3 regions of the Clostridium sp. 001 genome follow, and region 1 is predicted to be linked to each of the others. Evidence: riboswitches for the same ligand, from Rfam matches in the RefSeq annotation. Region 1 holds a riboswitch; each other region holds the start of a gene.

Region 1 (3,285 bases):
GTTTGGGGTTTGTACATTAGTGGAATTCTGTCCAGATAGAGTTTCTCCCAAGAACTTTATTTCATTATATATTGTGCCGTCTTTTTTGAATACATTGTTAAAACTTTTTATATTATCTTCACTTAGTTCCATATTGTTTTCCAGGAAAGTAAGCAAATCATCACCACTTATCTGTTTTAGTTGAGTAAAAAAATTTTTTAATGTACTGGTGGTAAATTTACCTTCTGTGCTTTCAGGGGATATGCCTCTACTATCTAAATATTTATCTATAAACTCATTCTCTTCATTAGGATCATTTTTTATTTTGTCTATAAAATCCAGGGTAGTTTTTATATTAGAAATATTGCTTTTGGTAAGTGGTATTCCGTGCTTAAGCATGCTTTTTACAAGCTGGTAGTCATCACTGCTTAAATTAAGATCACCGGACTCTCTAATAAAACTATCTATAGAATCTTTGCCTCCGCTTTGTTCTCCATCTTGTGAGTTCACAATTTTTAATTTAAGCTTTCCATTTTCGAACCCTTGTACTTCTAATCTTACAAGCTTATTTGGCAAAAAATCTACTGGGTTTTCTATCTCTGCAGAAAATTGCCATCCATCTAAAAGTTTTAAAAGTATTTCTCCTGTAGACTTTTTTAGATCTAAAATCCTAGCAGAAAATCTTTCACCTACTTCAAAAGATAATTTAGTAGATATACGCTTGTTATCTACATTATAACTACTGTTTATATTCCATATACCTGGCAAATTCATCACCCTTTATAAATTTATTCTCTTTTTAAGTTATGTATAAATTATCGTACAAAAATGTTTTTTCATAAAGATAAAATAAAAAAATCTGGGATAAACCCAGATTTTCTTTTAATTATTATGTTCTGCCAAACCTCTACTTTTACTCTGCTCTTGTTTCAATACCGGTGATACACTCTTATACAAAACTAGTGTAAGTGCTGTAAGTAATACTCCTTTTAATAAATTAAAAGGTACAATAGCAAATAATATCAAGGTATTTATATCTGTTATACTTCCATTTACTTTTCCTGCTGCTGCTACCATTGCGCTTATAGGGAAATTAAGTACTTTTTCATAAAGTGGAAGTAATACAAAGTAATTTAACACTGCAGCAGATACTGACATAGCAATAGTTGCCGCCCCAAGACTAATTGCTGCTGTCTTTTTAGTTTTATGTCTGTTATATAAATATCCTGCTGTAAACACTAAAACTGAACCCACTGCAAAATTTGCAAACTCTCCTATAAATGCTGTTTTCCCATCAAATATTCCATGAAGTATATTCTTTAAAAGCTCTATGGCAACTCCAGCTCCAGGTCCAAGTGCAAAAGTACCTATTAAAGCCGGTAAGTCACTTATATCAATCTGCAAAAACGATGGGAACACAGGAATTACAACTTCTATGAACATAAGTAAAAATCCAATTACACCTAACAATGATATCTTTACTAGTCTGTTTAACTTATTGCCTCTCATATCTAACATCCCCCTAAAATATTGTGTATAACCTTCTAAGGTAAGTAAAAAAGCCCTGATAAAATATCAGGGCTAATAAACGCTGCATTTTACCTTCTTTCATCCAGACTCTACTGTCGGCCTCGGAATCTCACCGAATCATACCAATTATGGCTCGCGGGCTATACCGCCGGTGGGGAATTACACCCCGCCCTGAAGATTATATTTTAAATTTTCAAATTTATTATAATACTTTTACCAGCACATTTCAACATATTCTTAAAATAACTTTTATCCAATGATTACCTGATCCAATAGTCCTATAGCCTCTCTTTGTCCGATCGCTACCATTGCTAACACCCCCATCGCACGCAGCGAAAGCAACTATCACCAAATCAAAGATTTGGGATATCTGCTTTTCTTCAAAGTGAGGTATAAGCACTGCTACGCGCCTGGATAAGCTCTTCCCCTAAAGGATAACGTATTCTAAGTGCTAAAGACACTAAGCATACTGTTAATAAGGTTCAGATGGAGAAAAGGTATTCCTTATAAGCAAACTCCACCTGAACCTAAGAATCACTTGATTTCATACTAAGTGATATTCTCTTTCTCTTTTCATCTACTTCAAGTACAGTTACCTGAACTATATCTCCTACCTGAACTATATCAAGTGGATGCTTCACAAATTTATCTGACAACTGACTTATATGAATAAGTCCATCCTGATGAACTCCAATATCTACAAAAGCTCCAAAATCTGCTACATTTCTAACTGTACCTGTAAGTACCATTCCCGGTTTTAATTGATTAATGTCTATTATTCCAGTCTTAAGTATAGGTTTGGGAAGTTCTTCCCTTGGGTCTCTTCCCGGCTTTTTTATCTCTTTTATTATATCTTTCAGAGTTGGCTCACCTACATTAAGCTTTTTTGAAAGAACATCTATGCCTATTTTATCAACTCTATTATCTATACCTGAAAGTTCTCCATTTTTTAAATCTTCCATATTATATCCAATGGTTTCCAAAAGCCCTTTTGCTGCATCATAAGATTCAGGATGAACAGAAGTATTGTCAAGGGGCTCACCGCTTTCCATTACCCTTAGAAATCCTGCACACTGTTCAAAAGCCTTGGCTCCCAATCTTTTAACCTTTAAAAGCTCTTTTCTGTTTTTAAATTTACCATTTTCTTCTCTATAAGCTACAATGTTTGATGCTATAGCAGTATTTATTCCAGATATATATGATAGAAGAGAAGGCGTTGCTATATTTAGATCTACACCTACACTATTTACACAATCTTCTACAATTCCCTTTAAAGATTCATCCAATTTCTTTGGTGCAACATCATGCTGGTACTGTCCTACCCCTATGGATTTAGGGTCTATTTTAACAAGCTCTGCTAAAGGATCTTGAAGTCTCCTGCCTATAGATATAGCTCCCCTCAAAGATACATTTATATCTGGGTATTCCTTTGCTGCAAGTTCTGATGCAGAATAAATTGAGGCTCCTGCTTCAGATACAATTACATAATACAGGTCTTTTCCTTTCTCTTCTTTAACTTCTTTTATAAGTTTTCCAATCAGTTCTTCAGATTCCCTGCTAGCAGTTCCGTTTCCAAGGGATACAACATTTACATCGTATTTATATACTAGCTCTTTTAGTTTCTTTATAGATCCTTCCACATCATTTTGAGGTGCAGTAGCATATACTATTGCGGTATCTAATAATTTACCTGTATCGTCCAATACTGCAATTTTACATCCATTTCTAAAACCAGGGTCATAGCCAAGTACATTTTTTCCCTTTATAGGTGATTGC
Region 2 (3,285 bases), 2.2 Mb from region 1:
GGGAGCTTATGATTTCTACAGATAAAGTTGCAGATGGAGATCTAAATGTAAATATAGATACTAGTAGAAAAGATGAAATAGGAATACTTGCCAGGTCATTTAAAAAGATGAATGATAATTTAAATGAAGTTGTAACAAATATTCAAGCTGCGGCAAACCAGGTGGCTGTCAGTGCAAAACAGGTATCAGATTCGGGTATAGCTCTTTCTCAAGGATCTACGGAACAAGCAAGTTCTGTAGAGGAATTGACGGCTTCTGTAGAAGAGATTTCTTCACAAATAAGGCTTAATGCGGGTAATGCAGGTAAGGCAAATGAATTGACTGAACAGGTGAAAGATAATGCAGTTAAGGGAAATTCACATATGGATGAAATGCTTAAAAGTATGGATGATATAAATTCAGCTTCAGGTAATATATCTAAGGTTATAAAGGCTATAGATGATATTGCTTTTCAGACAAATATTCTGGCTCTAAACGCTGCTGTTGAAGCTGCGAGGGCAGGCAGGTATGGTAAAGGTTTTGCAGTAGTTGCTGAAGAAGTAAGAAATTTAGCTGCAAAGTCACGGGATGCTGCAAAAGAAACTACTGCATTAATAGAAGATTCCATTAAAAAGGTGGACACAGGTACTAAAATTGCAAATAAAACGGCCGAAGCTCTTGGTGAAATTGTAGAAGGAGTTGCAAAAGTAGCAGATTTTGTAGAAAGCATAGCAGTAGCTTCTAATGAACAGGCGACCGGTGCAGAGCAGATTAACAGCGGAATAATGGAGGTATCCCAGGTGATTCAAGAAAATTGTGCTACATCTGAAGAAAGTGCAGCAGCAAGTGAAGAACTTTCAAGTCAGGCGGATATTATGCTGGAACAAGTTAAGAAATTTAAAATAAGAAGAGAAAATTCTAGTTATGATAAAGTGGGAAATATAAATTCAGAAGTACTTAATATGTTAAAAGATATGGAAGCAAAAAAGAAATATCATGGAATTGATTTAGGAGAGTAAGAATAAAAAACATAAAAAATTGTAAAATTACCATTGACAATAGAAAAAAATAGGTATATATTGAAAGCATAATAAAACTTAATAAAGTTAAACTTTCGGGGCAGGGTGAAATTCCCGATCGGCGGTATAGTCCGCGAGCTTTTATAGCATGAACTGGTTTGATTCCAGTACCGACAGTAAAGTCTGGATAAAAGAAAGTAAAGATATAGTTTAAGCTATGTTTTTATGTGTTTTGTAATTTTATTCCCTGAAGGTTGCTTCAGGGAATTTTTATATGCAAAATTTCAATAAAAGTGGGGGTTCTATAAATAGGCAATGTTATATTTTTATAAAAAAGTAAATAAATATATAATTTAAATTATGGAAGTGAATCTTATGGAAAAAGAAAATACAGATGAAAAGTATATGAAAGAAGCTTTAAAACTAGCTTTATTGGGAAAAGGATTTGTTAATCCAAACCCCCTTGTGGGAGCTGTGATAGTTAAAAATGGAAAGATAATAGGAAAAGGTTATCATAGGTTTTTTGGAGGGCCTCATGCAGAAGTATATGCACTTAGAGAAGCAGGAGATAATGCAAAAGGTGCAGATTTGTATGTAACTTTAGAACCTTGTTCACATTATGGAAAAACTCCGCCTTGTGCAAAAGCTATAGTAGAAGCTGGAATAAAAAGGGTAGTAATAGGAAGTGTAGATCCAAATCCTCTTGTATCAGGAAGAGGTGTAAAAATTTTAAGAGATAAAAATATAGAAGTAGTTACCGGGGTTATGGAAAGAGAAGCTGTAAAAATAAATGAGATATTTATGAATTATATAAAGTCAAAGTTACCTTTTGTAATTTTAAAAGCGGGAGTCACTTTAGATGGGAAAATAGCTACAGTTAGTGGTGAATCCAAATGGATAACAGGTGAAAAATCAAGGTTAAAAGTTCACCAGATGCGAAATAGAGTTATGGCAATTATGGTTGGAGTAGGTACTATGATTTTAGATGACCCTCTTTTAACTACAAGGCTTGAAGAAAAGTGCAAAAGTCCTAAGGCTGTAATTGTAGACTCAAAGCTGAGAGTACCTGTTGAATCTCAAATTTTTAAAACCTCTCATGAAAGGGAAATAATAATAGCATGTACAGAAAAGTTTGATAAGGACAAGGCAGAGTCTTTAAAATCTATGGGAGTAAATATAGTTGTCTGTCCAGAAAATAAAGAAGGAAGGGTGGATTTAAAATATTTAACTAAAGAACTTGGAGAAATGGGTATAGATAGTGTACTTATTGAGGGAGGCGCAGAACTTAATTTTTCTGCACTTAAGTCTGGAATTGTAAATAAAGTTATTTATTTTATTGCACCTAAAATACTTGGAGGTAAGAATGCTAAAACTTCAGTTGAAGGATATGGAATTGAAAACCTCTCAGACAGTATAAAATTAAGAGATATATGCGCAGAAAATGTGGGAGAGGATATTATGATACAAGCCTATGTAATGAATGCTGAAAATTAGAAAGAAGGGATAAACTTGTTTACTGGTCTGGTAGAAGAAATAGGAGAAATATTAAAAGTATCAAAGAGAAGAAATTCTTCAAAAGTGTCCATAAAAGTAGGAAATTTACTAGATGGAGTTAAACTGGGAGACAGCATTGCTGTAAATGGAACTTGTGTTACTGTAGTTGATTTAAAAAAGGATTCTTTTACTGTAGATATTATGGCTGAAACCTTGAGAATGAGCAGTTTAAAAGATTTAAAAATAGGAAGCAAAGTTAACCTGGAAAGGGCTCTAAGGCTTGGAGATAGATTAGGTGGACATATAGTAAGTGGACATATAGATGGTACTGGAAAAATTATAGATGTGAGAGAAGAGGACATCTCAACCTGGATAGATATAGAGGCGTCTTCTGATTTACTTAGATATATAGTACGAAAAGGTTCTGTGACTATAGATGGTGTGAGCCTTACTGTAGCAGAATTAAATAAAAATTGTTTTAGTGTGTCCCTTATACCCCATACTAAGATGGAAACTATTTTAGATTATAAAAAAATAGGGGATTTAGTAAATATAGAGTGTGATTTAATAGGAAAATATGTAGAAAAAATGGTTTTGAATCCAAAAAAAGAGCCAGAAAAAAGCGGCAGTATAGATGCTTTAAAACTAAAGGAATATGGCTTTATGCAATAAGGCATTTTCTTTTAGATGCCTAAACATTTATTTTTGAAGGGAGATAAAAATCATGAATTTTAAATTTGATACTATAGAAGATGCAATAAAAGATCTTAAACAAGGGAAAATGATCATAATT
Region 3 (3,285 bases), 1.4 Mb from region 1:
TTATTTACATCAACTTTTTCTTCACTGACAGGAATTTTAATACTTTCCTCATCAGTTATAGGAGAATCGGAGGCTTCATTGTCTAGATTTCTTCTTTCAATTACGACTTCTTCACGTGTTACAGGGACATCTACACTTTTTTTCTCTTCTATGATTTCTTTGCTAAGCTCTACTTCACCTTTTTGAACTTTATTTTTAGTAATGTCAAGTTCTTCCTTACGGAGACGAAGTTTTGCTTCATCCTCGTCAGTATCTCTTTTATTATCATCATTGTTTCCCCAAAATCCATTTAATATACTCATATATAGACACCTCCTTAAATAATGACCATTTATATATTGCCCTTTGCAAAGTATATTATCCTGTCTGAATGTTGGAAATATGTTAAAGAAAAGGTTCGAGAGTAATTAAAAGTGTCATAGATTTTCATAAAATTTTTACTAAGACTTATGTACAAAATATTTAAATGAACTTTATTATTGTAAGAATATGTATCCATATAAGTTGATTTTTAATTTATAAAGTTTATATAATAGTATTGTTACTATTTATATACAATATACGAAGGAAGTGAAAAAAGTAAATAAACAGTAGCTAAAATTTATAATTTCTACTAAATAGAGTGGTTAAATTTAAAAATGTAAATTTATAGCAAAATTAAGAATCGAGGAATGCATATGAAAAAATTTTATCGAGGAATGATGTACTGTATCGGACTTGTGATACTTGCATTAGGAATTATTTTGAATACAAAAACAGGTCTCGGAGTATCACCTATAATTTCCATACCATATTCTATCTCAAAAATTTGGAATATAAACTTGGGAAATGCAACTATGTGTATTTACATACTGTGTGTAGCTGGACAAGCAGCCCTGCGTGGAAAGGAATTTCGTCCATTTGACTTACTACAGGTTCCCATGAGTATTGTATTTAGCCGTATAATTAATATTTTTAATGATATAATAGTTATAAATTGTGATAACTTAATAATGAATTTGCTTTTGCTTGCAGCAGCAATTATGCTCACTGGAATTGGAGCATATATTACAGTTCAAATGAAGATTGTTCCAAATGCTGCAGATGGTTTTACACAGGCATTAGCAGAGCGAACTAAGAAAGGACTTGGACTGGCAAAAAATATAACAGATATATCAAGTGTTATAATCACTGTAGTTATTGGTTTGGTGTGTGCTGGAAAAATTGTTGGAATTGGCGTTGGAACTTTAGTGGCAGTTATCGGTGTTGGACGAGCTATTGCCTTAACTAATATGTTATTTGGAAAGAAAATGATTGCACTTGTAGATTAAGAAAATCATATGAGCATTGACAGAGAAAAAGCACAATGATATATTAATGGTAAAGTTATATAGAATATCCTTCGGGGTTGGGTGAAATTCCCTATCGGCGGTACAGCCCGCGAGCCATATGGCAGATTCGGTTAGATTCCGAAGCCGACAGTATAGTCTGGATGAAAGAAGGTGGATAAACAAGATGGACATGTTTATTATGTTTACAATCCCCTAGGAGAACCTAGGGGTTATTTTATTTTGCTTAAAATTAAACGTTAGATAGTATGATAAAGAAAAGAGGCGAATTTTAGGGGGAGGTTGCAATTTCTATGTATCTCTCACTAAATATATAAAATGGAACATTATTATCTTGCTTTTGATGCAGGAACTCAAAGTGTAAAGGTTGCTGTATATGATAAAAATATGAAGTGTGTAGCAAAATCGTCAAATAAGACAACTTTAAAATATCCTCATCCAGGATGGGTTGATATGGACGCAGATGAATATCTTTTACTTACAAAGCTTGGCATGAAGCAGTGCGTAGAACAGTTAAAAAAACAAGAAATTGATCCTAGCTTAATTAAAGCAATTATGGGGGATGGAATTATTTGTGGAATTGTGGGTATAGATGAAAGTGGAAAGGCAATTACACCTTACATAAACTATTTGGATTCAAGAACACAGAGTGATGCTGAAGTCCTTAAGAAATTGAATCTTGATATTTGGGGAAAGGAAACAGGAAATGCTGATCCAAACTGTATGTTTCCAGCACTGCATGCAAGATGGATCTTAGCAAATAATAAAGAATTTCAAAAAAGAGGCAAAAAATTTGTCCATAATGCTCCCTATATTTTGATGAATCTTGCAGGTTTAGAGAGTGAGGATGCTTTTGTTGATTGGGGAACTATGTCGGGATGGGGCCTTGGATATTGTGTATATGAAAAGGAATGGTCTGATAAACAGCTTGATATATTAGGGATAGCTAAAAGCTATATGCCTAAGATTGTAAGGCCCTGGAATATTATTGGTACGTTATCGGAAAGTGCGGCAAAGGAAACGGGATGTCCTCATGGCATACCAATTTGTGCTGGTGCAGGTGATACAATGCAGTCCATGCTGGGAAGTGGAATTCTTGAAGCAAATAAGGCTGTAGATGTTGCAGGAACTTGTGCCATGTTCTGTGTCTCTACAAATGGGATTATTCCAGAGCTTAGTCAAAGAGGAAGTGAATTGATTTTTAACAGCGGTACTTTAGAAAATACATATTTTTACTGGGGATTTGTTAGAACTGGAGGTCTGGCACTGCGTTGGTTTAAGGATAACATTTGTCAAAAATCTGATGATGATAGCTATTATAAACTGCTTAGCAGAGGAGCGGAAAAGGTTGTACCGGGATGCAATGGTGTGATTTTCTTACCATATTTAACTGGTGGATATGGTCAATTTTCAAAGATAAAAGGCTGTTTTTTCAACATGACCTTGGATACAGATCAATTTGTTTTATGGAGGTCTGTTTTGGAGGCCATTGCTTATGATTATATGGAAATTACAAATGATTATAGAAATGCTGGTATCAAAATAGACAGAATTACCGTTACCGAGGGTGGAAGTAGAGATGATTTGTGGAATCAAATTAAAGCAGACATTATGCAAAGTGAAACAATTACACTAGAAGTCTCAGGAGGTGCTGTACTTACAGATTGTATTATTGGTGCATACGCAGCAGGTGATATAGAGGACTTAAAGAAGGCGCTTGTCAGCAATCTAAAAATTATCAATAAATATAGTCCAAATGCCAACAATTCAAATATATATAAGGAGCAGTATGCAATTAGAAAAAGTGTATTAAATGGTGTGGTTAGCAACATAAAGTGATAAAAAGGGGTTAGCAGTTAATTGCTAATCTCTTTTTCATAATGAGCTGACTGATACTAATTGAGGGTTAATACTTATTTTCAGCAAACTATGTCAGGTGTGTCACTATATGAATTAT

Evidence for each region. A riboswitch is a leader RNA that binds a small molecule or an ion and turns the genes downstream of it on or off. The one in region 1 is predicted to bind FMN.
Region 2: linked by a shared signal. The riboswitch ahead of ribD (bifunctional diaminohydroxyphosphoribosylaminopyrimidine deaminase/5-amino-6-(5-phosphoribosylamino)uracil reductase RibD) and the one ahead of B5S50_RS12565 (ECF transporter S component) in region 1 are both predicted to bind FMN.
Region 3: linked by a shared signal. The riboswitch ahead of B5S50_RS18890 (FGGY-family carbohydrate kinase) and the one ahead of B5S50_RS12565 (ECF transporter S component) in region 1 are both predicted to bind FMN.

What each region holds. Positions count from the first base shown of each region.
Region 1 is NZ_CP020473.1:2,659,452-2,662,736, reverse strand. It holds gene B5S50_RS12570 (hypothetical protein) at 1-753, opposite strand, end outside; gene B5S50_RS12565 (ECF transporter S component) at 862-1,488, opposite strand; FMN riboswitch at 1,576-1,692, opposite strand; gene B5S50_RS12560 (Tex family protein) at 2,037-3,285, opposite strand, start outside.
Region 2 is NZ_CP020473.1:199,139-202,423, reverse strand. It holds gene B5S50_RS00970 (methyl-accepting chemotaxis protein) at 1-998, shown strand, start outside; FMN riboswitch at 1,086-1,201, shown strand; gene ribD (bifunctional diaminohydroxyphosphoribosylaminopyrimidine deaminase/5-amino-6-(5-phosphoribosylamino)uracil reductase RibD) at 1,374-2,492, shown strand; gene B5S50_RS00960 (riboflavin synthase) at 2,508-3,164, shown strand; gene B5S50_RS00955 (bifunctional 3,4-dihydroxy-2-butanone-4-phosphate synthase/GTP cyclohydrolase II) at 3,217-3,285, shown strand, end outside.
Region 3 is NZ_CP020473.1:4,039,319-4,042,603, forward strand. It holds gene B5S50_RS18880 (YsnF/AvaK domain-containing protein) at 1-302, opposite strand, end outside; gene B5S50_RS18885 (YitT family protein) at 678-1,310, shown strand; FMN riboswitch at 1,374-1,487, shown strand; gene B5S50_RS18890 (FGGY-family carbohydrate kinase) at 1,647-3,167, shown strand.